DNA from 3 places in the Cupriavidus sp. NPDC089707 genome. Region 1 is predicted to be linked to each of the others. Evidence: predicted binding sites of a transcription regulator. Region 1 holds the regulator's gene; each other region holds the start of a gene.
What was found. The regulator FNR, encoded in region 1, switches genes on or off when oxygen is low (the NO sensors DNR and NnrR bind a similar motif). The targets are predictions, from matches to a motif close to TTGATNNNNATCAA.
Positions count from the first base shown of each region.

Region 2: the regulator FNR is predicted to act here: its motif matches at 5,569-5,582, upstream of paaA (1,2-phenylacetyl-CoA epoxidase subunit PaaA).
Region 3: the regulator FNR is predicted to act here: its motif matches at 2,743-2,756, upstream of ACIP1U_RS15045 (hemerythrin domain-containing protein).

Region 1 is NZ_JBIVHB010000003.1:277,560-287,441, forward strand. Features, by position in the region: gene ACIP1U_RS07610 (sulfite exporter TauE/SafE family protein) at 481-1,239, opposite strand; gene fnr (fumarate/nitrate reduction transcriptional regulator Fnr) at 1,317-2,042, shown strand; gene ACIP1U_RS07620 (hypothetical protein) at 2,104-2,349, opposite strand; gene ACIP1U_RS07625 (hypothetical protein) at 2,346-2,555, opposite strand; gene ccoG (cytochrome c oxidase accessory protein CcoG) at 2,591-4,063, opposite strand; gene ccoP (cytochrome-c oxidase, cbb3-type subunit III) at 4,113-5,030, opposite strand; gene ACIP1U_RS07640 (cbb3-type cytochrome oxidase subunit 3) at 5,033-5,197, opposite strand; gene ccoO (cytochrome-c oxidase, cbb3-type subunit II) at 5,201-5,896, opposite strand; gene ccoN (cytochrome-c oxidase, cbb3-type subunit I) at 5,915-7,363, opposite strand; gene ccoS (cbb3-type cytochrome oxidase assembly protein CcoS) at 7,529-7,675, opposite strand; gene ACIP1U_RS07660 (heavy metal translocating P-type ATPase) at 7,683-9,882, opposite strand, start outside.
Region 2 is NZ_JBIVHB010000009.1:206,197-216,078, reverse strand. Features, by position in the region: gene paaK (phenylacetate--CoA ligase PaaK) at 1-1, opposite strand, end outside; gene paaN (phenylacetic acid degradation protein PaaN) at 74-1,738, opposite strand; gene paaE (1,2-phenylacetyl-CoA epoxidase subunit PaaE) at 1,809-2,885, opposite strand; gene paaD (1,2-phenylacetyl-CoA epoxidase subunit PaaD) at 2,904-3,437, opposite strand; gene paaC (1,2-phenylacetyl-CoA epoxidase subunit PaaC) at 3,434-4,198, opposite strand; gene paaB (1,2-phenylacetyl-CoA epoxidase subunit PaaB) at 4,212-4,493, opposite strand; gene paaA (1,2-phenylacetyl-CoA epoxidase subunit PaaA) at 4,550-5,545, opposite strand; gene paaX (phenylacetic acid degradation operon negative regulatory protein PaaX) at 5,661-6,584, shown strand; gene boxA (benzoyl-CoA 2,3-epoxidase subunit BoxA) at 6,775-8,055, opposite strand; gene boxB (benzoyl-CoA 2,3-epoxidase subunit BoxB) at 8,282-9,709, opposite strand; gene boxC (2,3-epoxybenzoyl-CoA dihydrolase) at 9,760-9,882, opposite strand, start outside.
Region 3 is NZ_JBIVHB010000008.1:65,035-74,916, forward strand. Features, by position in the region: partial or broken gene ACIP1U_RS15030 (transglycosylase domain-containing protein) at 1-1,090, opposite strand, end outside; tRNA gene ACIP1U_RS15035 (tRNA-OTHER) at 1,435-1,509, opposite strand; gene ACIP1U_RS15040 (IS30 family transposase) at 1,564-2,583, shown strand; gene ACIP1U_RS15045 (hemerythrin domain-containing protein) at 2,855-3,358, shown strand; gene ACIP1U_RS15050 (MBL fold metallo-hydrolase) at 3,461-4,192, shown strand; gene ACIP1U_RS15055 (citrate/2-methylcitrate synthase) at 4,274-5,425, opposite strand; gene ACIP1U_RS15060 (2-hydroxyacid dehydrogenase) at 5,537-6,490, shown strand; gene ACIP1U_RS15065 (fumarylacetoacetate hydrolase family protein) at 6,518-7,204, shown strand; gene ACIP1U_RS15070 (SDR family oxidoreductase) at 7,263-8,021, shown strand; gene ACIP1U_RS15075 (Bug family tripartite tricarboxylate transporter substrate binding protein) at 8,120-9,094, shown strand; gene ACIP1U_RS15080 (hypothetical protein) at 9,268-9,405, shown strand; gene ACIP1U_RS15085 (LacI family DNA-binding transcriptional regulator) at 9,490-9,882, shown strand, end outside.

The sequences.
Region 1 (9,882 bases):
CAATGCCATCGCCATCTCATTGCGCAGCTCACCCGAATGCCTGCTGCATCCAAGCCGTGCACTTCCCTTTCTTTGCATCGAGTTGCCGGGTCACTCCGGCAGGAGATCGTTCGCATGCCGCCATGGGTCGGTCAGCGAACCTCTTGCGTGGCGCGTCCGCACAACGGACGCCACTGTTGGCGAACTGAACGCCTCGGACGCAAGAAAAACGGGTATCGGGAGCAAGGCCGGCATCTCCAACACCGCAGTGCCAGCCGGGCTTTTGAACCAGATCTTTTGAACCGGATGGACCGCAGGGACGGGCGGGCATCGAACTACCAACACTTCCCGCCGCCGTGGGCGCACCTTCTGGTAGGAAGGTCGCTGGCACGGCTCGCCGCTGCTTACAAAACACCGCGCGATACCGCAATGCTGGCGATTGTATGGCATTCCCGCCCTCGCCCGCAACCATCATCGGTCGCGCCGCGCGACCCATGCGCCTCAAAAGACCAGACAGAAACCCTGCTCGGCCAGCGAATGTGGCAGCAACGCCGCGCGCGCCAGGCCGAGAGCCCCGAACGCCATGACCGCCACGCCCGCGCCAACGCGAACCGCGCGCCGCCGCGACAGGTTGCGCAGGTAACCGGACAGCCCTGACAGCACCAGCAGGTTGGGCAGCGTGCCGACCCCGAACACGCCCATCACCAGCGCACCGGAACCGGCATTGCCGGCGAGCAGCGCCAGCGTCAGCGCCCCGTAGACCATGCCACATGGCACCAGCCCCCAGGCCAGGCCAACGCCGTAGCGCCTGGCAAGCCCTCCATGCGCACGCACGAACGTGGGCATGCCGCCGCCCAGCCGCCCAAGCTGCCGCGCCACGCCGCTGCCCACCCGCACCGCCAGCCGCTCCAGCCACGCCACGGTGAAGGCATTGCCGCGCAGCAGGCGCCAGCCCGACCACAGCAGCATGGCACTGCCGGCGCTGAACAGCCAGCGCTGCACCGGCAGGTAATCCTGCTTCCATGCGCCGGCGCCGATCGCGCCAAGCAGCGCGCCAAGCAGCATATAAGTCGAAATCCTGCCCAGGTGCATTGCCAGCAACTCGCCGGCCCAGGCGGCACGGCTGCGCACGAAAGTCATGGCCACGATGCCGCCACGTGGCTGTTCGACTGCCAGCGCAATGCCGCCACACATTGCTGCGCAGTGCACGCCGCCAAGCAATGCCAGCATAAAGACGCTAATTAGCACACCAAATGGCAAATCTGACTCCCTGCCTCATCACATCGCACGGTAAAATGTCGTGGTCGCGCCCTCGCATCCACTCTTGCAGGTTCCAATTGCTCACCTCCATTCCAATCACCGAAATGTCGCCCCGTTGCTCCACATGCGCGATGGGGCAACTGTGCCTTCCGGTTGGCATGTCCCAGCAGGACCTCACCAAGATGGACACGCTGGTGCAGGAACGCATCCGGGTCCATAAGGGTGAGACCTTGTATCGCATGGGCGACCCCCTCACCGCGGTTTATGCCATTCGCTTCGGCACACTGAAGACGCATGTCACGACCGAAGACGGCCGTTCACAGATTACCGGTTTCCACCTGCCTGGCGAAATCGTCGGCCTCGACGGCCTCGGTGAGATGCAGCATGCCTCGGATGCGACCGCGCTGGAAGATACCGAAGTCTGCGTAGTCCGCCTTGGCGACCTGCAGACGCTGTCTGCAGACCTGCCTTCGCTGCAGCATCAGTTCCTGCGGCTGATGGGCAAGGAAATCACGCACGACCAGCTCATGCTGGTGACACTCGGCTCGATGCGCGCCGAAGAACGTTTGGCCGCGTTCCTGATCAACCTGTCTGAACGCCTGTCGGCGCGCGGCTACTCGTCGACCGAATTCGTGATGCGCATGAGCCGCGAGGAAATCGGCAGCTACCTTGGCCTGAAACTGGAAACCGTCAGTCGCCTGTTCTCGCGTTTCGCTGAAGCCGGCCTGATCCAGATTCGCCAGCGCCACGTCAAGCTGGTGGATCTCGCCGGCATCAAGCAACTCTACAGCCGTAGCTGCTGAACCTTCCCCCCGCCCCGCCGCGTTGCGCCTGCGCCGCGCGGGGCGGCGCAGGCATCGCAATTCACTCCAACTCGTCGGTATCACTGAGCCGCGTCGGCATCGTGTACAGCGTCAACCCGCTGGACAGTGCGCAGAAGATCCACGCCAGCAGGAAGCTCATCGTATAGATCGATTCGCGCGACGCCTCGATCGGATGCCCAAAGAACTTCAGGTCACCGGGATCCACGACCGAGAACACTGTCGCGGTGGCAAAGCCCGCCATCAGGAACCCCGGCCACAAGACCCACATCAGCCAGCGCAACCTCATGGCTGCCTCGCTGCACTGGGCTGAGGCTGCGCTACCCCGGCCTTCTCGACCACCAGTCCATGGCGCGTTGCACCCTGCACCGGCAAGTCAGGGTGCGACGACGCAAGCCAGATAGTGACACCGCACGCCACCATCGCGACCAGCGGGCCGCTCATCAACAGCCACGGCCACGGCTCTTTCCACCACGGATTGCCTTGCTGATTCATCATGCCCCCTTGAGTTCTGCACCGAGCGCCTGGCGTCACAGGTCGCGCGGCACGATAAAACTGGTGCTTTGCCGGATCTCGGCGCTGCCCCGCTCCGTTGCCTCGCTGGTCACCGTCACGCTGATCTTGTGCGTGCCCTGCGCCGCGTCCTCGATCGGCAAGCGTATGCGGATCGGCAACAGCCGGTTCGACGTTGGTGCCAGCGACTCGGCTTGCTTGTCGTACTCGACCGTCAGGTTCTTCAGTTCGTCGCTGTCGGCTCGCACGCTGATGTGCATCGGCCCTTCTGTCGTGTTGATCAACTGCAGGCGATAGACGTTCTCGATCCAGCGGCCTTCGACCTCTCGACCCAGCGCGCCACGGTCGCGGATGATGTCCACCTTCAGCGGAGTGCGCAGCGCGATTGAAGCCACGAAGCCAGCAAGCAGCGCGACCCAGATCACGGAATAGATGATGACACGCGGGCGCAGCAAGCGCTTGCGCGACGCCGTCGCCGACAGCGCCTTGCGCATTGCATTTTCCGAGGTGTACCGGATCAGGCCGCGCGGATAGGACATCTTGTCCATGACCTGGTTGCAAGCGTCGATGCACGCGCCGCAGCCGATGCATTCATACTGCAGGCCATCGCGGATATCGATGCCGGTTGGGCACACCTGCACGCAGATGCTGCAGTTGACGCAGTCGCCCAGGCCCGCCTGGTGATGGTCGGTCTTGCGCGAACGGCTGCCGCGCGGCTCGCCCCGGCCGATGTCGTAGGTCACGACGTAGGTGTCGCGGTCGACCATCACGCTCTGGAAACGCGCATACGGGCACATGTATTTGCACACCTGCTCGCGCATGAAGCCCGCGTTGCCCCAGGTGGCAAATGCATAGAACAGCATCCAGAACGTCTGCCACGGGCCCAGCGACAGGCTCGCCAGCTCGCCGCCCAGTTCACGGATCGGCGCGAAGTAGCCGATAAAGGTGAAGCCTGTCCACAGCGCGATCAGCACCCACAGGAAATGCTTCGTGGCCTTGATGCGCAGCTTGCGCAGGCTCCAGGGATCGCCGTCCAGGCGGATGCGCGCGATCCGGTCGCCTTCGATCCGCCGCTCGATCCACATGAAGATTTCGGTGTAGACCGTTTGCGGGCAGGCATAACCGCAGAACAGCCGTCCGGCAATCGCAGTAAACAGGAACAGCGCCAGCGCCGAGATGACCAGCAGCACGGCGAGGTAGATGACATCCTGCGGCCACAGTACCAGCCCGAAGATGTAGAACTTGCGCTCGCCAAGGTCAAACAGCACGGCCTGGCGTCCGTTCCACTGGAGCCAGGGCGTGCCGTAGTAGATCAGCTGGGTGAAGAGAACCAGCCAGACGCGCCAGCTGGAGAAAGCGCCCGTGACCGAACGCGGATAGATCTTGCGGCGGACCTCATACAGTGTTTCATCCGAGGTCTCTGCAGGCGCAGCGGCCGACCGCTGACGGTCGGCCGCCCGGGCCACTTCTTCGGTCCCGGGTGCGTTCATGGATGGTTTCTCCTGCGGGCGGCCCGCGCCCGCTCAGATGAGTCGCCTGTCATTGGCCGGCGCCCCCGCCGGTATTGGACAGACCCCAGACATAGGCCGTCAGCATACGGATCCGCTCTGGCGTCAGGATCTCTTCATGTGCCGGCATATGGTTGTTATGCCCCTTCAGAATGGCGTCGACGATGCTGCCTTCCGAACTGCCGTACAGCCACACGTTGTCGGAGAGGTTCGGCGCGCCCAATGCCTGGTTGCCCTTGCCGCCGGCGCCGTGGCAAGCCGCGCAGGTCGACTTGAAGGTGCTCTCGCCACGTGAGGCGCGGATAGGGTCCGAAGACAGCCCCGACAGCGAGCGGACATACTGCGCCACGTCGCCAGCCAGCTTGCCGTCGATGGTGGATGCGAACGGCGGCATCACGCCATTGCGGCCCTTGGCGATGGTCTGCTGGATGGTTTCGGGTTCGCCGCCATACAGCCAGTCGCCGTCGGTCAGGTTGGGGAAGCCGCGGCTGCCGCGCGCGTCCGAACCATGGCATTGCGCGCAGTAGTTCAGGAACAGCCGCTGGCCAATTTCGCGCGCCTGCGGATCCCCCGCCACCTGCTTGACATCCATCTTCAGGTACTTGGCATAGATCTCGTTCTGCATCTGCTCCTGCGCGGCACGATGCGCCGCCAGTTCACCCTGCGTCGAGAACTTCAGCACGCCTTCGTACTTGCCCAGGCCCGGATACAACACCAGGTAGACCAGGCCGAAGATGCAGGCCAGCAGGAACATCCACATCCACCAGCGCGGCAGCGGATTGTTCAGTTCGCGCAGGTCGCCGTCCCAGACGTGGCCGGTGTCGTCGCTCGCGCTGGCGGTCTTGGTAATCTTGCGTTGCGAGAACAGCAGCCATACGCACCAGACGATGCCGACGAGCGCGATCGCGGCAATGTAGTAACTCCAGAAATCGGAAAAGAAATCGCTCATGGCTAGGTGTTCCGGCTCGATGTTGTCGTGGTTTCGTCAGGCAGCGCGAACGGCAGCATGGCGGATTCCCGGTTGGCGGCCTTCCTGCCGGCGGACCAGGCCCACCAGCAGATGCCAAGGAAGACGACCATCGACACGACGGTCGCAATGGCGGTGATCATGGCCATGGCCTACTCCTTCGCCGGTGCAGCCGCTTCCGCCGCGGGCGCGGCCGGCATAGTCGCTGCAGCGGTATCCACGCGGACATTGCGGCGGTTGGTGCCCAGTCCCTGCAGGTAAGCCACAAGCGCGTCTTCCTCAGTCTTGCCCTTGAGCTCGTCCGGCGCCTTGGCGATGTCGGCCTCGGTGTACGGCACGCCCAGCTTCACCAGCGCCCGCATGCGGGCCTGGATTTCGTTGGTCGGCAGCGCAGCTTTCTCCAACCACGGATAGGAAGGCATCACCGACTCGGGCACCACGTCGCGCGGATTACGCAGGTGGATGCGCTGCCAGTCATCCGAGTAGCGGCCGCCGACGCGTGCCAGGTCAGGACCGGTACGCTTCGAGCCCCACAGGAACGGGTGGTCGTAGACTGACTCGCCCGCGGTCGAGAAGTGGCCGTAACGCTCGGTCTCGGCCTGCAGCGTACGCACCTGCTGCGAGTGGCAACCGACGCAGCCCTCGCGGATATAGACATCCCGGCCCATCAGCCGCAGCGGCGAATACGGCGTGATACCCGGATCCGGCTTGGTCGTGGAGTGCTGGAAGAACAGCGGCACAATCTGCACCAGACCCGCGATGCTGACCACGAGGATCGTGCAGATGATCAGCCAGCCGATGTTCTTCTCCAGCGTTTCGTGGGAAAAGAATCTTTGTTTTTCCGACATCTTTCTATCCTGGAATGATCAGTGTGCGGAGGCGGGGATGCTGGCCGGGATCGGTGCATCCACGGCACGCTTGCCGACGATGGTCTTGGCAATGTTGTAGGCCATCAGCAGCATGCCGGACAGGAAGCAGATGCCACCCAGCAAACGGATCAGGTAGAACGGGTACTTGGCCTTGACCGCTTCGACGAAGGCATAGGTCAGCGTGCCATCAGGTTGCGTGGCGCGCCACATCAGGCCTTCCATCACGCCGGCGATCCACATCGAGGCGATATACAGCACCACGCCGATGGTTGCGATCCAGAAATGCCATTCGATCAGGCGCACGCTGTACATCTGTTTCTCGCCGAACAGCCGCGGGATCAGGTAGTACAGCGAACCGATCGAGATCATTGCGACCCAGCCCAGCGCGCCGGAATGTACGTGGCCGATGGTCCAGTCCGTGTAGTGCGACAGCGCGTTGACGGTCTTGATCGACATCATCGAGCCTTCGAACGTGGACATGCCGTAGAACGACAGCGCCACCACCAGGAACTTCAGGATCGGGTCGGTGCGCAGCTTGTGCCATGCCCCCGACAGCGTCATGACGCCGTTGATCATGCCGCCCCACGAAGGCGCGAGCAGGATCAGCGAGAACACCATGCCCAGCGACTGCGCCCAGTCCGGCAGCGCCGTGTACTGCAGGTGATGCGGGCCGGCCCACATGTAAGTGAAGTTCAACGCCCAGAAGTGGACGATGGACAGGCGGTAGGAAAAGATCGGGCGCTCAGCCTGCTTGGGTATGAAGTAGTACATCATCCCCAGGAAGCTGGTGGTCAGGAAGAAGCCCACCGCGTTATGGCCATACCACCACTGGATCATCGCGTCCTGCACGCCGGCATAGGCCGAGTAGGACTTCCACAGCGACACCGGCATCTCGATGTTGTTGACGATGTGCAGCAACGCGATGGTCAGGATGTAGGCGCCGAAGAACCAGTTGGCGACGTAGATATGCCGCGTCTTGCGCTTGACGATGGTGCCGAAGAACACGATCGCGTAGGCCACCCAGACCGCGGTGATCAGCAAGTCGATCGGCCATTCCAGCTCGGCGTATTCCTTCGAGGAGGTGATGCCCAGCGGTAGCGTGATGGCGGCGGCAACGATGACCAGTTGCCAGCCCCAGAACGTGAACGCCGCGAGCGGGCCGCAGAAAAGGCGGGCCTGGCAGGTGCGCTGGACCACGTAGTACGAAGTCGCGAAAAGCGCGCTGCCACCGAAGGCAAAGATCACCGCATTGGTATGCAGCGGCCGCAGGCGGCCGAACGACAGCCAGGGCGTGTTGAAGTTGAGTTCCGGCCAGATCAGCTGTGCTGCCAGCAGCACGCCGACGGCCATGCCGACGATCCCCCAGACTACCGTCATGACAGCGAACTGTCTTACGACGCCGTAATTGAAGGTGTCGACGCGTGAAGACGCGGCAGTGACATCCATTCAGACCCCCAAAAGCTTAGAGAAGAGAAAAAACCTACTGACGTTGTGACTTTAGAAAAACCCCGCCATCGGTGCGTTGATCTTTATCAAGTCGCTCAGGACCGGCAATGAACCTCGCGGCGCGGCCCCGGTCCGAGGCCGATGGCATGCCAAGACATGCGCGCATCACGGCTTGTCGTTGTCCAGCAGGATCGACTCCGCGGGCCGGTCGAGGTCGTCGTACTGGCCCGCATGCAATGCCCACCACAATGCGGCGGCGATCACGACGACCAGCACCAGGCTCATCGGCACGAGCAAGAAAAGCGTTTCCATGCGGCTCCTAGACTGCCTTGCGGCCGGCGCGCAGCAGACGCCAGGCGTTGGCCACAACCAGCAGCGACGACAGCGACATGCCGATACCGGCCATCCATGCCGTCACCAGCCCGGTCGCCGCCAGCGGGATCGCCACCACGTTGTAGAGGAAAGACCAGCCCAGGTTCTGCCGCACCACGCGCCGCGTCTTGCGCGACACCGCCAGTGCGGTTGCGATCTCGTCGATGCCGCCGTGCGTGAGCACGGCGTCGGCGCCGGCTTGCGCCAGCGGCGCGCCGCTGCCGATCGCGATCGATACCTGCGCCTGCGCCAGCACCGGGGCGTCGTTGATGCCGTCGCCCACGGCCAGCACCACCGCCCCGCCCTGCTGCAGCCGCGCGACGTAATCGCGCTTGCCCTCGGGCGTCACTTCACCGGCGAAATGGCCAATCCCGAAGCGCTTTGCCCACCAGTGCACGGCCGCGGCGTTGTCGCCGGAGACGAGGTGGCAGCTCACGCCCAGCGCATCGAGCCGCGCCAGCAGCGCGGACGTCTGCGCGCGCTCGACATCGGCCAGCACGAAGCTAGCGAGCATGCCGCCCTGTGCAGCCAGCCACACGACCGTGGCACCCGGATGGGTCGGGTCAGCAGCCGCCGGCACTTGCACGGAAGAGCCGCCGGTAACGAGGCCACGCGCGAAATCCAGCCGGCCGAGCCGCAGGCGCCGCCCGTCGACCGTGGCTTCAAGGCCCTGTCCGGGCACGTTGCGGATGCCGGTGACCGCCCCGGCATGGCCGCCTCCATCAGGCGATGCCGCGAGCAGTGCGCGTGCGATGGGGTGCTCGCCGCCGCGTTCCATCGCCGCGGCCAGTGCAAGGCATTGCGCCTCGCCAAGATCGGCCAGCGGCTGCACTGCGGCCACGGCAAAGCGTCCTTCGGTCAGCGTGCCGGTCTTGTCCAGCACCACGTCGGTCACGCGCGCCAGCGTCTCCAGCGCATGGCCGCGCGTCAGCAGCACGCCGCGCCGCGACAACGCGGCGCCCGCGGCTGCCAGCGCGGCCGGCGTGGCCAGCGACAGCGCGCACGGGCAGCTGACCACCAGCACCGCGATCGTCACGAGCAGCGCGCGAGATGGATCGATCCACAGCCCCCAAACCAGCCCGGTCAGCGCCGCAAGCACCAGCAGCGTCGCCACGAACCAGCCCGCGACACGGTCGGCCAGCGTGGCCAGGCGGGGCTTTTCCGCCAGCGCGCGGTCGAGCACCGCCACGATCTCGGCCAGCCGTGTGCCGGCGCCCACGCGCGACACACGCAGCTCCAGCGGGCTGGCGGTGTTGAAGCAGCCCGCCAGCACGGTGTCACCGGCACTGCGGCGCACCGGCCGGCTTTCGCCGGTCAGCATGGACTCGTCCAGTTCGCTGGCGCCGGCGACGACGGTGCCGTCGGCGGGTACGATCTCGCCCGCCTTCACGCGGATCAGGTCGCCCTGGCGCAAACGTGCCACCGGGATGCGTTCGCCTGTGGCCCCTATTCCGGCAAGCTGCTCGCAGGTGGCGGGCAGCTGGCGCGCAAGCATCTCGGCGCCGCTTCGCGATGCCTGGCGCACGCGCAGCTCGAGGTAGCGGGCCAGCAGCAGGAAGGCGACGAACATCGTCACCGAATCGAAATAGACCTCGCCGATGCCGCGCACGGTGGCCAGCGCGCTGGCGATAAATCCCGCGCCGACGCCGATGGCAACCGGCACGTCCATGCCCATATGCCGCTGACGCATGCTGCGCCAGGCGCCAGCAAAGATCGGCGATGCGGAATAGAAGACCACCGGCAACGTCAGCGCAAAGCTGGCCCAGCGCATCAGCTGCAGCTGGCCGGGGTCGATGGTGGCCTCGTGGGTGTAGATCGGCCATGCGTACATCATCACCTGCATCATGCCGAGCATGGCCACAGCCATGCGCATCAGCAGGCTGCGGCGCGCGCGGCGGTCCTGCTGGTCGGTGCGCGATAGCTCGAACGGCCACGCCATGTAGCCGATGCCGGCGAGCGCGGCCAGCAATCCGGCCACGGACTGCGTGCCTTCGCGCCAGCGCACCACCACGCGGCGGGTGGCGACATTGGCCACTGCGGACTCCACGCCGGGCTGGCGCGTCAGGTGCTGCTCGATCAGCCAGGCGCAGGCGGCGCAGCGGATGTTCTCCGGCGCCAGCGTGATCTCGGCCCGGCCGTTGTCGAGC
Region 2 (9,882 bases), on a different contig from region 1:
TTGTCTACTCCATCTCGTTATGATGGCGCCGCGTGCGAGGGGGGCTGGCGCCGGGGTACTGCAAGCCTTGCGATCAGATATGCGAACGGCTCTGGACGACGCGGAAGCGGTTGGCAACGAACGCGGCGTCCGACAGCGAGGCATTCGCGGCCGGGTTGGCGCCCGTGGCATGGAAATCGCTGAACGCCGCCGACTGGTTGACGAAGACGCCGCCGGTCAGGTTGAGCGACAGCGCCACCCCGGCGTCTTCCGCGGCATCGCGGATGCTTTCGGTCACGCCGGCATCGGTGGTGTAGGCCGACAGCGTCAGCGCACCGTGCGTCTTCGCGCCGCGGTGCGCCAGTTCAATGCTGTGCGCGGTGCTGTCGGTCGCCACGACGAAGGAGATCGGGCCGAACAGTTCCTGCATGAGCTTCGCTTCGTCGCTGGCATCGACCTTCAGCACCAGCGGCGTGCGGATGCGCGCGCCAGGAAACTCGGGATGCGCCAGCGCGCGGCTGTCGGCAACGATCTCTCCCAGCGCGCGCGACGCTTCGATCCGTTCCACCACGCCGTCGTTCTGGATCGCACCGATCAGTTCCACCGCCTTGGCGGGATCGCCGGTCAGCTTGCTGACGGCTTCGCCGACCGCCGCGGCCACCTGGTCGAAGCTGACGTGCCCTTCCGGCGTATCGATGCCGTCCTTCGGCACGTAGATGTTCTGCGGCGCGGTACACATCTGGCCCGAGTACAGCGACAGCGAGAAGGCGATATTGCGCACCATGCCCTTGAAGTCGGCGGTTGAGTCGATCACGATCTGGTTGACGCCGGCCTTCTCCGTGTACACCTGCGCCTGGTGCGCGTTGCGCTCCAGCCAGTCGCCGTTGGCAGTGCTACCGGTGAAGTCGATCAGGCGCACTTCCGGGCGCAGTGCCAGCTTCGACGCCATGCGCTCGCTTGGGTCGTTGGCCACCAGCGTGACGATATTCGGATCGAAGCCGGCTTCTTCCAGCACTTCACGCGCCACCTCGACGGTGATCGCCAGCGGCAGGATCGCGCCCGGGTGCGGCTTGACCACCACCGCATTGCCGGTCGCCAGGCTGGCGAACAGGCCGGGATATCCGTTCCAGGTCGGGAAGGTGCAGCAGCCGATCACCAGGCCCACGCCGCGCGGAACCACGCTGTAGCGCTTTTCCATGCGCAGCGGTTCATTCTTGCCTTGCGGCTTCTCCCACGTGGCATTCTTGGGGATGCGACGCAGTTCGTCCCAGGCGTAGGCCACGGCTTCCAGGCCGCGGTCCTGCGCGTGCGGGCCGCCAGCCTGGAAGGCCATCATGAAGGCCTGGCCGGTGGTGTGCATGACGGCGTGGGCGATCTCGAAGCTGCGGCGGTTCAGGCGCTGCAGGATTTCCAGCGACACGCCGACCCACGCTTCCGGGCCTGCCTTGCGCCAGGCGGGCATGCCCTTGGCAACGCCGGCAAAGAGCCGGTCGAGGTCAGGCCTGGGATAGGTGACGCCAAGTTCCGGGCCGTACGGCGAGACTTCCTTGCCAGCCTGGCCAATGGTGCCCGGCTGCGACAGCGCAAACGGATGGTTCAGGCGCGCCTCAAAAGCAGCCTTGCCGTCGGTGTTGGCGGATTCGCCATAGACCTTCGGGCTCGGCATTTCCGCGAACGGACTCCAATAGCCGCGCGTGGCGATGGCTTGGGTGGCTTGTTCCAGCAGCGCCTGATGGCGTTCGAAAAACGGATGGGACACGGCTTGCTCCGGGGGCGAGAGTGAATCTGGGTAGTTTGGGTGGCAGGAAGCTTCAGGTGCTTCAGGTGCTTCAGGTTTCCTGGTCGAAATCGATCACCAGCTTGTCGCTGACGGCGTAGCTCTGGCAGCTCAGGATGAAGCCGCGCGCGATTTCGTAGTCTTCCAGCGCGAAGTTGACGTCCATGTCGACCTCGCCTTCGATGCGCTTGCAGCGGCAGGTCGAGCAGACGCCGCCCTTGCATGAGTACGGCAGTTCAATGCCCTGCGCCAGCGCGGCGTCGAGCACGGTTTCCTTGTTCTTTTCCAGCGTGAAGGACCGAGTGCGGCCGTCCTGGATCACGGTCACTTCGCACTGCTGCTGGCCGATCTGCTTGTGCGCATGCGCGGCGGGCCGCGCCGATGGGATGCTGGTGGCGAACAGCTCGCGCTTGATGCGGGTTTTGTCGACGCCGTGGTCGAGCAGCGCCTGCGAGACCTCTTCCATCATCGAGTGCGGGCCGCAGATAAAGGCGACGTCGATGTCCTGCGGCCTGACCCAGTGCTTCAGCAGCGCGTTGACCTTCTCGCCGTCGATGCGGCCATTGAACAGGTCGATGTCGAGCTGCTCGCGGCTGAGTACAAACACCAGGTTGAAGCGCTGCAGGTAGGTGTCCTTCAGGTCTTCCAGTTCTTCCTTGAACAACACCGACGACGACGCACGGTTGCCGTAGAACAGCGTGAAGCGGCTATCCGGCTCCGCCTGCAACGTGGTCTTGATGATCGACAGCATCGGCGTGATGCCGCTGCCGGCGGCGAACGCGACGTAGTGCTTCGCGTGCGTGGCGGACAGCGGCACGTGGAAATGGCCGGATGGCGGCATCACTTCCAGCTTCATGCCCGGCCGCAGTTGCTCGTTGGCCCAGTTGGAGAACAGCCCGCCGTCGACGCGCTTGATCGCCACGCGCAGCTGCGCGTCCTGCACCGCCGAGCAGATCGAATACGAGCGGCGCACGTCCTCGCCATCGATGCCGGTGCGCAGCGTCAGGTGCTGGCCCTGCACGTAGCGGTAGGCGTCGGCCAGTTCGTCGGGCACTGCGAAAGTCACGGCGACCGCATCGCGGGTTTCACGCGTGACCGAGGCTACCGTCAGTTCATGGAATTTGCTCATCTCCCCACCTTCTCTTTCTCAGTGAGCCTTGAAGTAGTCGAACGGCTCCTTGCAGTCGCCGCAGCGGTACAGCGCCTTGCACGCGGTCGAGCCGAACTGGCTGACCAGCCGCGTATGACGCGAGCCGCAGTGTGGGCAGGCCACCACCAGCGCCGCCGGTCCCCTGCCTGCCTTGCGGCTGATGCCGCTGATGTCGATCACCTGCTGCGCCGGCGGCGCGATGCCGTAGCCAGTGAGGCTGGCCTTGCCGCTCGGGGTCATCCAGTCCGTGGTCCATGCGGGCGCCAGCTGGGTCTGCACGCGCACCTTGGCCACGCCCCGCGCGGCGAGCGCGCTTTCAATACCCTCGCGGATCACGGTCATGGCCGGGCAGCCGGAATAGGTCGGCGTGATCGTGACGACGCAGGCGTCACCATCCCATGCAACGTCGCGCACGATGCCAAGATCCACCACGGAAATCACGGGGATTTCCGGGTCCGGCACCGTGTCGAGCCAGGTCCAGACTTGCTCCACTGCGGGACGGTCCAACGCTTGCGCGGTCAAGATGCTCACCACTGCGCGCCGGGATAGGCGCGCTGCAGGAACTGCATCTCGGCCAACAGGCAGCCGAGGTGTTCGGTATGACGGCCGTGGCGGCCGCCGCTCTGCGCCCACTGGTTCGCAGGCACGCGCAACGTGGCTTCTTCCAGCACCTCGCCGACATGGCGCTGCCAGGGCTCGGCGAGCGTCGCGGGATCGGGGATCACGCCTTCGCGTGCCAGCGCGGCCTCGGCCGCATCGGCTTCAAACAGTTCGCCGGTGAACATCCACAGGTCGTCGAACGCATCCTGCATGCGGCGGTGGCTTTCCTCGCTGCCATCGCCCAGGCGCACCACTAGGTCGGCGCTGCGGCGCACGTGGTAGGTCACTTCCTTTAGCGACTTGGCGGCGATTTCAGCAATGCGCGCATCGGTGGAGCGCTGCAGCGCTTCGAGCTGGAAGTAGTGCCACGTATCGAACAGGAACTGGCGCGCCAGCGTATCGGCATAGCTGCCGTTGGGCTGTTCCACCAGCAGCAGGTTGCGGAACTGGTGCGCGTCGCGCAGGAAGGCGAGCTGGTCGGCGGTGCGGCCGGCGCCCTCCACTTCCGCGGCATAGCCCAGCCACAGGCGGGTCTGGCCGACCAGGTCGAGCGCGACGTTGGTCAGCGCGATGTCCTCTTCCAGCGCAGGGCCGCGGCCACACCATTCCGACAGGCGCTGGCCGAGCACCAGCGTGGAATCGCCCAGGCGCAGCAAGGCCTCGTGAAGATGAGCGAGCTTGTGGTTGTCCATGATCCGCGCCGCCTCAGATGTGCTTGACGGCTTCCGGCATCGGGAAGAACGTCGGGTGGCGGTAGACCTTGCTGTTGGCGGGCTCGAACAGCGGACCCTTGTCGCCAGGGCTGCTGGCCATCACGTCGCAGGCCCTGACCACCCACACGCTGACGCCCTCATTACGGCGCGTGTAGACATCGCGAGCGTTGTTGATCGCCATTTCGCCGTCCGGCGCGTGCAGGCTGCCCACGTGCTTGTGGGCCAGGCCGTGCTGGCTGCGGATAAAGATCTCCCAAAGCGGCCACTCTTTCATGGCAACCTCCTGTGTAAAGCGATTCGATGTGGGGGCGGCGCGCCGCGCCGCGGGGATCAGGCGGCGGCTTGCTGCGCCTGCGGGTCTTGCTTTTGGGCGTGGGCGACCAGTGCGTCGCGGAACCACGCGCCGTCATCCCAGGCCTTCACGCGAGTGCGCAGGCGGTCGCGGTTGCACGGGCCGTTGCCCTGAATCACGTTGTAGAACTCGGACCAGTCGATCTCGCCGAAGTCATAGTGGCCGCGTTCCTCGTTCCACTTCAGTTCGGGATCGGGAATGGTCAGGCCCAGGTACTCGGCCTGCGGCACGGTCTGGTCGACCATCTTCTGACGCAGCTCGTCGTTGGAGAACAGCTTGATGCGCCATTGCATCGACTGCGCGCTGTTGGGCGAATCGCCGTCGGATGGGCCGAACATCATCAGCGCGGGCCACCACCAGCGGTTGAGCGCGTCCTGCGCCATCTGCTTCTGCCCGGGCGTGCCGTTGCACAGCTTCAGCAGGATGTCGTAGCCCTGGCGCTGGTGGAACGACTCTTCCTTGCACACGCGCACCATGGCGCGCGCATACGGACCGTACGAGCAGCGGCACAGCGGCACCTGGTTGATGATGGCCGAGCCGTCGACCAGCCAGCCGATCATGCCGATATCGGCCCAGGACAGCGTGGGGTAGTTGAAGATGCTGGAATACTTGGCCTTGCCCGAATGCAGGTCGCCCAGCATCTGGTCGCGCGATACGCCCAGCGTTTCGGCGGCGCTGTACAGGTACAGGCCGTGGCCGGCTTCATCCTGGATCTTGGCCAGCAATACCGCCTTGCGCTCCAGCGTGGGCGCGCGGGTGACCCAGTTGCCTTCCGGCAACTGCCCGACGATTTCCGAGTGCGCGTGCTGCGAGATCTGGCGGACCAGGGTCTTGCGGTAAGCCTCGGGCATCCAGTCCTTGGCCTCGATCTTGATGCCGTCATCCACGCGGGACTGGAACGCGCGCTCCTGCGGGTCCATCTCTTCCATCGCGCGGAGCCTTGTTGCTCCTGTCTCCACCAGCTGTGCGTACATGCCTGCTCCGCTTTTGTTAGGGCTTGATCTGCATCAAGCTCGTCAGTTGCAATGGATGGTAGTGATACAATTTGATTCAAGCAATCAACGTTTGTGTATCACTTTGAGGACCGCGATGGCGACTTCCCGCGACGCAGAACTGCCCTCTGCGCGCATTACCCGGCTGGCGCGCGGGCTCAAGCTGGGCGCCAACTCCCTGCTGGTGACGCTGTACGGCGACGTGGTGGCGCCGCGGCCACAGGCGGTGTGGCTGGGGAGCCTGATCCGCCTCGCGGCACCGTTCGGCATCAATGACCGGCTGGTTCGCACGGCCACGTTCCGGCTGACTGCCGACGATTGGCTGAGCACCACCAGGATCGGACGGCGCAGCTACTACGGGCTGTCTGAAGCCGGCCTGCAACGCGTGCTGCATGCAGGCAAGCGCATCTATGCGGGCGAAGCGCAGGAATGGGATGGCCGCTGGACCCTCGTGATGGTGCGCGGTGACGTACGCGCCACGGTGCGGCAGAAGCTGAAGCGGGAATTGCTGTGGGAGGGCTTCGGCGCGATCGCGCCGGGGGTGATGGCGCATCCCAATGCGGACCTTGGGTCGCTGCGCGAGATCATCGGCGCAGCGCGTGCGCAGGAGTACGTGGCGGTGATGGAGGCAAGCAGCCTGGAAGCGTTCTCGATCCGGCCGTTGCAGGCACTGATGCACCAAACCTTCAAGCTGGGCGATGTGGCGGACGCGTGGCAGGCGCTGCTGCGGCGCTTTTCACCGCTGGCGGAAGAAGCGGCGAAACTACCGCCGGCCGATGCCTATTTCGTCCGGACACTGCTGGTACATGAATACCGGCGCGTGCTGCTGCGCGATCCCAACCTGCCGGAAGCGCTACTGCCGCAGGACTGGCCCGGGCGCACGGCGCGGAAGATGTGCAGCGCGATGTATGGTGCGCTGTTGGCGGCGAGCGAGGATTACCTGCAGCGCACGGTGGAGGTGGCGGAGGGGAAATTGGTGGATGCGGGGAAGGTGTTGCGCAGGCGGTTTGCGCATGGCTGAGCGTTTCGCCTCGCGCCTGTTTGCTCCCCTCTCCCGCTAGCGGGAGAGGGGCCGGGGGAGAGGGCCGGCGTACGTCAAGCACGATGCCGCGCCACTTCGTGGAGATTCCGGCCCTCTCCCCCACCCCTCTCCCGCGCGCGGGCGAGGGGAGCCTGTGCCAGCGGCGATGGCACTGATTGCAGCATCGCGTTTAATACGTCTCCAAATGCAGCCGCCCGTCTCGCTTCAACCCTTCCGCCAGCGTCTCCCAATTCAGTCCCGCCTGCTGCGCCACGTCCCGCAACGCCAGCACCACGCCCTCCTCCATGCTCTTCAGCCCGCAGACATAGAAGTACGTATCCGGTGAAGCCAGCAGCGCCGCCAGGTCCGCCGCGCGCTCGCGCATCAGGTCCTGCACGTACCGCTTGGGCTGCCCCGGCGTGCGCGAAAACGCCAGGTTGATGTCGATGAAATCCTTCGGCAGGTTCTGCAGCGGCCCGAAGTACGGCAGCTCTTCCTTGCTGCGCGCGCCGAAGAACAGCATCAGCTTGCCGCCATCGAACTTGCCGGCCTTGCGCAGCCGCCGGCGCCATTCCGTCATTGCCCGCATCGGTGCGCTGCCGGTGCCCGTGCAGATCATCACGATATTCGAGCGCGGGTGGTTGGGCATCAGGAAGCTGGCGCCAAACGGTCCGATGACTTCCACCTTGTCGCCAACCTTCAGGTCGCACATGTAGTTCGAGCCAACGCCACGCACGGGATTGCCGTCGTGGTCCTGCAGCACGCGCTTGATCGTCAGCGACAGGTTGTTGTAGCCCGGCCGCTCGCCGTTGCGCGCGCTGGCGATGGAGTACTGGCGCGCGTGGTGCGGGCGGCCGCTGGTGTCGGTGCCCGGCGGCACGATGCCGATCGACTGGCCTTCGAGCACCGGGAATGGCGTCGTGCCGAAGTCCAGCACGATGTGGTGCGTGTCGTATTCACGTCCGACATCGGTCACGCGCACATTGCCGGTCACCGTGGCGGTGATGGTCTTGTGCGCGGACTTGGCGCCATAGACGTTGGTGTAGGCATGCGCGGCGGACCAGGGCGGCACGGTGGCGCCGTAGCGCGCGCTGTTGAAGGTCTCTTCGCCGGTGCCGGCGAGCGGTGACGTGGCTGGAATCTCCGGCGCGGCGGTCTGCGTCCCGGCGCCGGGCGCCAGGTCGGCCAGCTGCGCGGGCGAGAGTTCTTCTGGCAGCGTGTCCCAGGTCAGTTGCTCTTCAACGCTGTAGGCGCGCAGTTTCGGCATGTCGCGCCAGTTGTCGATCGAGCCGGTCGGACACGGGGAAATGCAGGCCATGCACAGGTTGCACTTGTCGGCATCGACCACGTAGTTGCGTGAGTCGTGCGTGATCGCGCCAACCGGGCAGGTGGCTTCGCAGGTGTTGCAGCGGATGCAGATCTCGGGATCGATCAGGTGCTGCTTGATGACTTGAATTTCTGCCATGTCCATGGCGGTCTCCAGAATCAGAGTGCTTCGCGGGCACTGCGCTTGAGCTTGCCGAGGCCCGTCGCGGACGCTCCCCTCTCCCGCGCAGTGGGAGAGGGGTGGGGGAGAGGGCCGGAGCTTCAATGAAGTGCAACTCGCCGGTATGCCGGCCACCGCCTGCCCTCTCCCCCGGCCCCTCTCCCGCAAGCGGGAGAGGGGAGCAAACCGGCAGCGTTCGACAGGCAGACGATCAGTTAAACCGCACGTACTCGAAATCCACCGGCTGGCGGTTGATGCCCATGACCGGGGGCGCGATCCAGTTGGCGAACTTGCCCGGCTCGACCACGCGGCCCATCAGGCTGGCGACGAAGGCGCGGTCGCCTTCGGTGGGCAGCCACTGGTCGCGGAAGTCGCGCCATTCGGCGTCAGAGACTACGCGGCCGTCGGGCGATACCTTCACGCCGGCCAGTGCGCCGATATTGCGGTGGAAGGCCTTGTGCGGCACCTTCAGGCGGAACGGGATGCCGGCCTTCTCGATGACCTTGTTCCAGCGCTCGACGCCGCCCATGCTGTCCTTGATGTAGTCGTCGCGCAGCACTTCGTTGAGCGCGTTGAGCATCGGCACTTCCTTCTCGGTCAGCTGGCCGTTCTGCGCCTGCAGGATGCGGTAGGTCTGGCCCTTGAGCACGTGGTCGTCCATGCGCTTGCCTTCTTCATAGCGGCCCTTCAGGCCGGTGCTGTAGAAGGTGGCGGCGTTGCTCGACTCATCGGCGCCGAACAGGTCGATGGTGACGCTGTAGTGGAAGTTCAGGTAGCGCTGCAGGGTCGGCAGGTCGATCACGCCGGCCGCGCGCAGCTTCGCCGGATCTTCGGTCTTCAGTTCGTTCATCACCTGGCAGGTGCGCTGGATCACGCGCGACACGCCGGACTCGCCCACGAACATGTGGTGCGCCTCCTCGGTCAGCATGAACCTGGTGGTGCGTGCCAGCGGATCGAAGGCGCTTTCCGCCAGCGCGCACAGCTGGAACTTGCCGTCGCGGTCGGTGAAGTAGGTGAACATGAAGAACGACAACCAGTCCGGCGTCTGCTCGTTGAACGCCTGCAGGATGCGGGGATTGTCCTCCTGGCCGCTGCGGCGCTCCAGCAGCGCCTCGCCTTCTTCGCGGCCGTCGCGGCCGAAGTACTTGTGCAGCAGGTACACCATCGCCCACAGGTGGCGGCCCTCTTCCACGTTCACCTGAAACAGGTTGCGCAGGTCGTACATGCTGGGCGCGGTCAGGCCCAGGTGGCGCTGCTGCTCCACCGATGCCGGCTCGGTATCGCCCTGGGTCACGATGATGCGGCGCAGGTTGGCGCGATATTCCCCGGGAATGTCCTGCCACGCGTCCTCGCCCTTGTGGTCGCCGAAGTGGATCTTGCGGTTGGCCTCGGCCGGGTTCAGGAAGATGCCCCAGCGGTAGTCCGGCATCTTGACGTGGCCGAAGTGGGCCCAGCCCTGCGGATCGACGCTGATCGCGGTGCGCAGGTAGATGTCATGGGTGTGCGAGCCTTCCGGGCCCATGTCGTTCCACCAGCTCAGGTAGTTGGGCTGCCACTGCTCGAGCGCGCGCTGCAGGGTGCGGTCTTCGCTCAGGTTGACGTTGTTGGGGATCTTGTCGCTGTAGTTGATGCCGGACATGGTGGTCTCCTTCGGGGGACAATTCGGTTGTCGTTTGACGTGGTGGCGGATCAGACGCGGTTCCAGTCGAAGGCGGCCTTGTCGCCCTTGCCGTAGACCTTGAGCGCACCCTTGTCGCCGACGGCGTTGGGGCGCTGGAAGATCCAGTTCTGCCACGCGGTCAGGCGGCCGAA
Region 3 (9,882 bases), on a different contig from region 1:
CGTTCCATGCCCCGTTCGCGATCCATTGCAGCTGGCTCGCCTGCCAGTTCACCGCCTGCAACGCCATTGCCTGCAGGCGAAAATCTATGGTCGTGCGCACGACAAGCCCGTCGGCGTAGATGTTGTAGCCGTTGCGCCCGGCCCATGCGATCAGCCACTTGCGCAGTTGCACTGAAAAATGCGGCGCGGCGCTTCGCGGCGCGGCTTGCACCTCGAAATTGACCCTGAGGGGCTGTCGGCTCAACCAGATGTAAGCATTGGGCCTGAGCTTCCCGTGCTTGTTCATCTGCCCTAGCACCGTGTTCCGCCGCTGCATGGCGCGCGCCGGATTGAGAACAGGGTTGTAAGTGCTGTTGGCCTTCAGCATGCCGACCAGCGTCGCGCTTTCGAGAATATCGAGCTGATGGGCCGATTTGCCGAAGTAGGTGCGCGCCGCCATTTCCACGCCGTAGGCGTTGTACAGGAACGGCACATTGTTCAGGTACGTCTCAAGGATCTGGTCCTTGCTGTACACGGCTTCGATCTTGAGCGCCGTGATCGCTTCCCTGATCTTGCGTGCCAAGGTCGGGGCGCGGCCGACTTTGTCGGGATACAGGTTGCGCGCGAGTTGCTGCGTGATCGTCGAGCCGCCCTGCCGTTCGCCGGAGAACGTATGCAGCGCAGCCGCCGCCATGCGCAGCCAGTCAATGCCGTGATGCTCGTAGAAGCGGTGGTCCTCGGTTGCGATCAATGCATCCAGCATGTACGGCGAGATCTGCCTGAGCGATACCCACTCGCGATTGACCGGTTTGAATTCGTCGAGCACTCTGCCGTCCACCGACACGATGATCGCCGGGCGGTCGATGCGAGCCTTCCGAATATCGTCGATACCAGGTGTAAACGGCACGAGCGCTAGCACGTACAGCAGGAACAGCAGGGGCACCGCGGCGAGGGTCAGCATGACGCCGCGCCGCGTCGGCCGCCGCATGCGTCCCAGCGCGCCCTTGAAGACGCGTCCTGCCGCCGTGACGCCGGCAACGACCAACGGTCGGATACGGATGAGCCACCGCGCGCAATACGCTCGAAACAACAATACAGGGCGGCGATTCACGGTGGCGGGACGTTTGGCGGAAAGAGCGGGATCGTACCAAAGCGCTGGGATGCGTCTGGTGCCAAACGTGGATGCGCGGCGCAGCGCTAACAATCGATTACATCTGTTTCATTTGGACAGAGTCATTCGTGGCAGTGTGAACATGGGTCTTGGGCCTTCCCACGAAAGCTTGTCGGACAAAGACCGATAGCACCACGACGAGGGAGCGACTAGATTGACCCGCTCGATTTGCATCTTTGGGAGGCGAAAAGCATGCAGGACATTCTTATTCTGACCGTCGGAGGTCTATTGCTCGCTGCCCTCCTCTTCCCTGGTCATAAAAGCCGGCGAAGCAAGTAATGGGGTTGCGGCAGGTGGAATCGAACCACCGGCCTCGGGGGAGAATAAGACCCGCGCGCTTCCACTGCGCTATGCCGCCGAGGGCGGCCTCAAATCTGAAGTGCAACACCTTGCCATCCGGTAAGGTGCAGTGAATGACAAGAACGAAGTACCAACAACTACAACCCGAAGAACGCATGCGCATCGAGATTTGGAAGGCCGAGAACGTCAGTCTGCGGGCCATGGCCCGCAGGCTTGGCCGCGCGCCTTCGACCTTGATGCGTGAGCTTCGCCGTAACGCCGCCGCGCATGGCGGCTATGGCGCGATGACCGCGCAAGCCTGCCGTGCGCAACGCCGCCAAGCCAGTCGTCCAGCCCCCAAGCTTGCTCCCGACAGTGTGCTGTGGGGCGTGGTGCGCCACTTCCTCGACCAGAAGTGGTCGCCAGAGGAAATCTCCGCTACGCTCAAACGCGCCTTCCCTGACGACGGCGACCGCCACGTGTCCCACGAAACCATCTACAACGTCATTTACGCCTATCCGCGAGGTGAACTGCGCCGCCAGCTTATCGCCTGCCTGCGCCAGGGCCGCGCCAAGCGCCTACCGCGCTCGCGTGGCACTGACCGGCGCGGCCAGATTCCCGACATGGTCAGCATCCATGTGCGCCCGCCCGAGGTCAACGACCGGCTCATGCCCGGGCACTGGGAGGGCGACCTCATCAAGGGCGCGGGCAACCAATCGGCCGTGGGCGTGCTGGTCGAGCGCATGAGCCGCGCCGTACTGCTGGTCAAGATGCCAAACGCTACTGCTGCTTCGGCCTTGGCGGGCTTCACCGCCAAGCTGCAATCCCTGGTCGCGCCGCTGCGCCAGACGCTGACCTACGACCAGGGCCGCGAGATGGCTCGGCACGCCGAACTCAGCGCTGCCACCGGCGTGCGCGTGTACTTCTGCGACCCGCACAGCCCCTGGCAGCGCGGCTCCTGCGAGAACACCAACGGTCTGCTGCGCCAGTACTTACCCAAGGGCACCGACCTATCCGTCCACTCTCAAAAAGACCTTGATGCCATCGCCGACAGTCTCAACGCCCGGCCTCGCAAAACCCTGAACTGGCACAACCCATTGCAAGTCCTCGCTCAGGTCCTGGCTAATCCCTCGGACCGGCTTCCTGTTCAATAACTTGCGGGGTGTTGCACTTCGCACTTGAAACCGCAATTGTGCGACTTTCGACATACGGCCACTTTGCGCTTGCGCACCGGCCGAAAGAAGAAACTAAGCGATGGCGATCCTCGGCTCCAGTGCTCGTCTGGTAGCACGCGGGCCAGAACAGACGTCTTTTTGACCTGGATCAGCCCCACGCTGTGAGGGAAGACTATTGTTACTTAAATGTTGCAGTTCCGATGAATTTGGACGCAACGGTTTCCGTGACCAGTTTTCCCCCGAGGGCGCCATGGCCAACCAGCTTGCCGTCTGGCATTCCGACCATATCAATTTCGCCGGCCTGCTTGACCTGCTGGAAGAGCAGGTCAACGCCTTTTACCGGGAAGAGCCGCCAGACTACGGCTTGATGGGTACGATCATCGATTACATGCGCAACTATGGCGATTGCGTTCACCACCCTCGCGAGGATGTTGCATACGCCCTGCTTGTTGAGCGATCCCCGGATATGCAGATTGTGGTCAGTCGGCTTCTGCAAGAGCATCGCGTCATTGCCGCGGTGGGCGAGGAACTGCTCAGCCGGCTTCGTGAAGCAGAAAGCGACGTCATCACGTCGCGGACGGGCCTCGAAGCCGCCGCCGCCATGTACCTTGCCTACTATCGCAATCATCTTTCCACTGAGGAAAAACAGGTCATGCCGCGTGCCGCGCAACGGCTGACCGAAGCGGATTGGGCGGAAGTCGCGGGCACCGTTCCGGATGGCCCGGATCCCCTGTTTGGAGAAAACGTACATTGACCCTTCCCTTGACGCTGCACCTGGATGGTAGACAATCGTCGAACGTACACCGACGAGTTGGCCGAGCTCGGACCACGTCAGTTGCCCAAGAAGGAGCGCGCCATGGCGACCATATCCCTTCCGAACGGTACAAGAATCGACGAGATTGCCGACCGCATCTATCGCATCTCCACTCCGCTCGAGATCCCTGGCGGGGGCGGATTCTCTTTCAACCAGTACCTGATCGACGACGACGAGCCGCTGCTATTTCATAGTGGTCTGCGCAGGTTGTTTCCGGTTGTCAGGGAAGCAGTCGAGCGGATCATGCCAGTCGATCGATTGCGCTATGTTGGTTTCTCGCATTTCGAGGCTGACGAGTGCGGAGCGCTCAATGAGTTTCTCGCGGCCGCGCCGCGTGCGGAGCCACTGTGCGGCCAGATCGCGGCCATGGTCTCGGTTAGTGACTATGCCGACCGGCCGCCGCGCGCGCTGGATGATGGCGAGACGATCTCGCTCGGACAGCACAGCGTGCGCTGGCTGGATACACCGCATCTACCGCATGCATGGGAGTGCGGGTTCCTCATGGAGACCACGTCGGCAACGCTGCTCTGTGGGGACCTGTTTACCCAAGGCGGCTCGCATCCCCCGCCGCTGACCGAGGGTGACATCCTCGATCCGAGCGAGGCGTTTCGTCGCAAGATGGACTACTTCTCGCACACCAAGAACGCCCGCGCAATGCTGGAACGCCTCGCTGCATTGCAGCCGACAACGCTGGCCTGCATGCACGGCAGCGCCTGGCGCGGCGATGGCGCGGCCTTGTTGCTCGCGCTTGCCGACAGCATCGAACACGGCTAGGTGCTACGCGCAAGTTGAGTTGTTGTACTGCACAACATGCCGCGCATGCGCCGGTGGCGCGTAGCGAGGCCCTGCCACGAGTCAGCCCTCGGCCGCTTTTTCGGGCGCTTTCCCGACATAACGCCCTCTCGGACGTATCACTTGCCCAACACCTAGTTGCTCCAGGCTATGCGCCAACAGTCCGATGCTCCGTGCCGTGGCGAACATGCCAAACGCTGCGTCGTCAGGCAGCCCGCAGTGGGTAACCAAGGCCGCCAGGGCGACATCGATATTGGGTTGCAAGCCGGTCAGGCGAGTCGCCTTCTCGATAAAACGGGCGATGACTTCGGGCGGATCGAACAGGGCCAGCAGCGCAGCCGCGCGCGGATCGCCTTCGGGATAGAGATGATGCCCGAAGCCAGCCAACGGTAAGCCAGCGGACAGGTGGTGGGCGATCACCTGATCCTCGCCCTGTCGGTCCAGTTCATTGAATAGCGCCTTCACGCGGCCCGAGGCGTCGCCATGCAGCGGACCGGACAGTGTGGTCAGGCCGGACAGGAGGCAGGCCGGCAGGGATGCTCCAGTGGACGCGGCAATGCGCGCGGCAAAGGCCGAGCTTGTCAGCTCGTGGTCGACCAGAAGCACCATTGCGGTCCGCAGGAGATCCGCCACGTGCGGGGATTGCTTCCACCCTTGCGCAAAACGCAAGTGCAAAGGCTGTTGTCCCGCATGCGCGCCAAAGCTGTTGGCCAACAGACCCACCAGGCTCTGGCATTCGTAATGCAAGACTCGGGTCATGCGCCCATGGGTGGAGTGGCCCGTGGCGGCCAACTCGGCCAAGGCCCTGAACGCCGCAACACGCCCCGGCTTGCCGCAGCGGGCGGTCGATGAGAAGTCGACGGGCTGGTCGGCATTCCAGAGCAAACGCGCCACGTCTTCCAGGCTCGCCGAGCCAGCCAGCATCACCGCGTCCTGGCCGCGGTAGTACAGCCGCTCCCGCACAAACGTGGAGAGCGCAGTGGGGATGCTGGGCTCCGCGCCAAACAACGTATTGGTTGCGAGCGTCTCAAACTTGCGTCCGGCCTGCTTGCGCCTGGCCAGGTTTGCCACATCTTCGGCGCGGTACAGGCTGCGGCGTGTGTCCGTGGGGTCTGAAGTGACTTCCAGCTTGCCGCGGCTGACATAGGCATAGATCGTCTGCGGCCGAACGCCAAGGCGCTTGCACGCCTCCCCCATCGATATCCAGGATCCCATGATAATTTGTGGTTGAGACAATTTTATATTGATTTTATATATCAAGATTGCCTATCAAATCAACTTATTCCACCATGCAGTCAACCTTTAACCACCTGACTGCATCCGGACATGAAGCCACAGATCCTGCAACTCAATCCCATCCTGATCCCGGCGGCCAATGACGAACTCGCCACCCGCTATCAGGTTCACAAACTCTTCGAGATCGCGGACCAGGACGCCTGGCTGCGGGAGCATGGCGCCGCCATCGAGGCCGTCATTACCGGTGGGCACACCGGGATCTCCCGGGCGATGCTGGAACAGTTGCCCGCCCTGAAAGTGGTCGCCGTCAATGGCGTCGGGACGGATGCGGTGGATCTGGCCTACTGCCGTGAACGCGGCCTGCCCGTCACCGCCACCCTGGGCGCGCTGACCGAAGACGTGGCAGACCTGGCCATCGGCTTGCTGATCGCAGCCTGCCGCAACATCTGCGCCGGCGACCGCTTTGTGCGCGACGGCCAATGGGAGCTGCACCCCCAGCCCAGCGCCATCCCGCTTGCCCGGCGATTCAGCGGCATGCGCGTCGGCATCGTGGGCATGGGGCGAGTCGGCCGCGCGGTCGCGACGCGGGCCACCGCCTTTGGCTGTCCCATCCGCTATACCGACCTGCACCGCATGGACGACATGCCGCATGAGTTTGTGGCAGATCTGCGCCAGCTTGCGCACGACAGCGATGCGCTGGTGCTGTGCGCGGCTGCCGACAAGGCCGAAGGCATCGTCGACGCCGCCGTGCTGGATGCGCTCGGCCCCCGCGGTTTTCTCGTCAACGTGGCACGTGGCCGACTGGTCAACGAGGTCGATCTCGCCGAAGCCATCGCCGCGGGCCGCATCGCGGGCGCCGCGCTGGACGTATTCGTGGACGAGCCTCGCGTTCCCCTGGCGCTACGCCAGTCCGACCGCACGACGCTGCAGGCCCACCGCGCCAGCGCCACCTGGGAAACCCGTACCGCCATGGCGCAGATGGTGCTCGACAGCGTCGCCCAGGCGCTGGCCGGCAGCCGTCCCGCCATGAGCCTGACCACCTGAGCGCGGGTTCAGTCACGGACACCCAACATGACCGATTTCGTTTTCCCACCCGTGGCCACGCCCGCCCTGCCCGTCTGCGGCCGCGCGGCGCGGTTTCCCGTCGCGAGGGTCTTCTGCATCGGGCGCAACTACCGGTGGTCTCCTGACGAACCCGCGCCACGGGAAATGCCCGCATGGTTCATGAAGCCCGCCACCGCCGTGGTGCCCGCCCAGGACCGGCTGCCCTATCCGCCGGGAACGGGAGACTTTTGCCACGAAGTCGAACTGGTGGTCGCCATCGGGCGTGGCGGCCGCGACATCGAGCCGGCGCAGGCCGAGGACCGCCATATCTGGGGCTATGCCGTCGGGCTCGACCTGACGCGCCGCGACCTGCAGCAGCAGGCCAAACGCGTGGGCGGACCCTGGGAACCAGCCAAGGCCTTTGACCACTCGGCGCCCTGTAGCCCGATCGTGCCCGCGGCCAACTGCGGGCATCTCCGGGAAGGGGCGATAGCGCTGAAGGTCAACGGCGTCGAACGGCAGCATGCCGACCTGTCCGGGCTGCTGTGGCCGGTTCACGAACTCGTTGCCATGCTGTCGCGCTCCGTGATGCTGATGGCTGGCGATCTCATCTTTACCGGCACGCCAGCAGGCGTGGGGCCTTTGCATCCCGGTGACGTCGTCAGCGCCAGCGTGGCCGGCATTGGCGAATTCTCAGTGACTGTCACCCGCTGATGGCGCAAGGCCCCCTCATACCTGATCTTCGTTCCAACCTCATTGCAGGAGACCGTCCTTGAACGCTTCCCGAAAGATTGCCCTTGTTACGGGTGCTGGTAGCGGTGTTGGCCGCCTTACCGCGATTAGCTTGCTCAACGACGGCTGGACGGTCGTGCTGGCCGGCCGTCGCCCCGCTCCCTTGCAAGCGCTGGCCGCCGAAGCTGCCGCGCGCGGGCAGACCGCGGTGGCCATGCCTGCCGACGTGACTGACCCTGAACGCGTGCAGGCCTTGTTTGACGCGATCGAACGCGAGTTCGGGCGACTGGACCTGCTTTTCAATAACGCGGGTGTCAATGCACCGGCCGTGCCGATGGACGAGCTGCCGCTGGACAACTGGTTCAACGTCATCAACACCAACGTCACCGGCGTCTATCTCTGTGCGCGGGCGGCCTTCGGACTCATGCGCAGTCAATCGCCGCAGGGCGGGCGCATCATCAACAACGGCTCCATCTCGGCGCATACGCCGCGTCCCTGCACGGCGCCGTACACCGCCAGCAAGCACGCCGTTACTGGCCTCACCAAGGCACTGGCGCTGGACGGGCGCGCCTTCAACATCGTTGCGAGCCAGATCGACATCGGCAACGCCTTGACCGACCTGTCCGAGCGCATGACGCGCGGCGTCTTGCAGGCCAACGGAACGACCGCACCCGAGCCCATGATGGACGCCAGCCACGTCGCCAATGCCGTGCGTCATATGGCCTCGCTGCCACTGGAGGCCAACGTGCTGACCATGACCGTCATGGCCAGTGCCATGCCATTCGTCGGGCGCGGCTGAATGGGCCTGCGCCCCAGGGACCCGCACCCCAGCCCTCATGGCGAAGGGGTGCGTCACCAGAGTTGACACGAGTTAACCAGAAACAAACGGAGACAACGATGCAGTTCACTACCCTGATCAAGACATTGGTCGTGCCCGCCGCGCTGCTCATCGCGCCCGGCCTGGCATCGGCACAGAATTACCCGGCACGACCTGTCACCATCATCGTCCCCGCGCCAGCGGGGGGTGGCATCGACCTGATCGCCCGGGTCGTCGGCGAAAAGCTTTCAGTCAAGCTTGGCCAACCGTTCATCGTCGAGAACCGTCCGGGCGCGTCCAATAACCTGGGCACTGCGGTGCTGGCCAACGCCAAGCCCGACGGATACACAATCGGCATCGTGGGCGGCAGCCACAACATCAACAAATTCCTCTTCAAAAACCTGGGATGGGATCCGCAAAAGAGCTTCGAGCCCATCGTCTACACCCATGAAATCCCGCTGGTGTTTGCGGTCTACCCGAAACTCCCGGTCAAGACGGTGCCTGAGCTCGTCACCTGGATGAAGGCCAATCCCGGCGAGGCCAAGGTTGCCACCTCCGGCCGTGGCAGCGCGCAGGAAATGGCCGCCGAAATGTTCCGTATGGTAAGCGGGGCACCCGTACTGCTGGTGCCCTACAAGGGGTCGTCCGCCGCCCATCCCGACCTGATCGCCGGACGGACCTCGCTCTACATCGACACCATCAGCGCCATCCAGGAGCAGGTCAGATCGGGCAACGTCCGCGCCGTCGCAGTCTCCACCCACAACCGCTCCAAGGCGTTGCCCAATGTGCCGACTGCTGAAGAGCAAGGCCTCAAGGGCTATGACGCCAATACCAATGGCGGCTTCCTGGCCCCCGCGGGAACGCCGAAAGAGATCATTGCCAGGCTGAATGCCGAGATCAATGCCGCGCTGAAATTGCCCGAGGTGCGCGCCAAGCTGGAAGCGGCAGGGATCGAGGTCAAGGGCGGCACGTCACAGGAATACGCGGCGTTGATCAAGTCTGACCTGGCAAAGTGGGGGAAAGTCGTCAAAGAAGCGGGAATCCAGCCGGAATAGCGGTCGTTCTGGAAACAGGAGAGCCAGGAGCGTGTAAGTCGACCTGCTTGCCACGCGTTGCGCCATTCAACGTCGCCAACGCGTGGCCGGCAACGTGCCTCTCGGGGCCGATACGCCGACTGGGTCCGGTAGCGCGTAAACTGCATCAGACTCCTTTTGAACGGGAGAGCAGCATGCGAAACGTGATCTTTCACGAGCCAGGGCATCCGGAACAGCCATGTCACGGGGCTCGCTACTATGCGTTGCTGTCGGTTTTCGTGGTGGCGGCAGGGCTTGTCTATCTGGTCTGGTCGGGTCTTCACATCGTGTGAAGTGCATCAGGGATGCCGGGTGCTGCCAAATCCCGGCATGCCGAGGCATAATTGTGAAACTGGTTTCACCTAGACCCGAATCCAATGCCCCCGCGCCCTGTGCCCCGACCAATTCTCGACCTGAAACCCGCAGAGAAGCTCACCATCCAGGACGTTGCCGACTATGCGGGCGTCTCGAAGGCCACCGTTTCGCGCTACCTGAACCGGGGCGGCGAGCAGTTGTCCGCGGACGTGGAAGCGCGCGTGGCCGCGGCCATCCGCGCGCTTGGCTATAGCCCCAGTCCCATGGCGCAGGGGCTCAAGCGCGGCAAGTCACGCCTGATCGGGCTGGTGGTGGCGGATGTTTCCAATTCGTTCTCGGTGGCCGTGCTGCGCGGCGTGGAGAAGGCTTGCCGCGACGCCGGCTACATGGTGATGCTGTTCAATCTCGGCAATGACGAGGAACTGGAGCGCGAGGCGATCCGCTCGCTGTCGGCC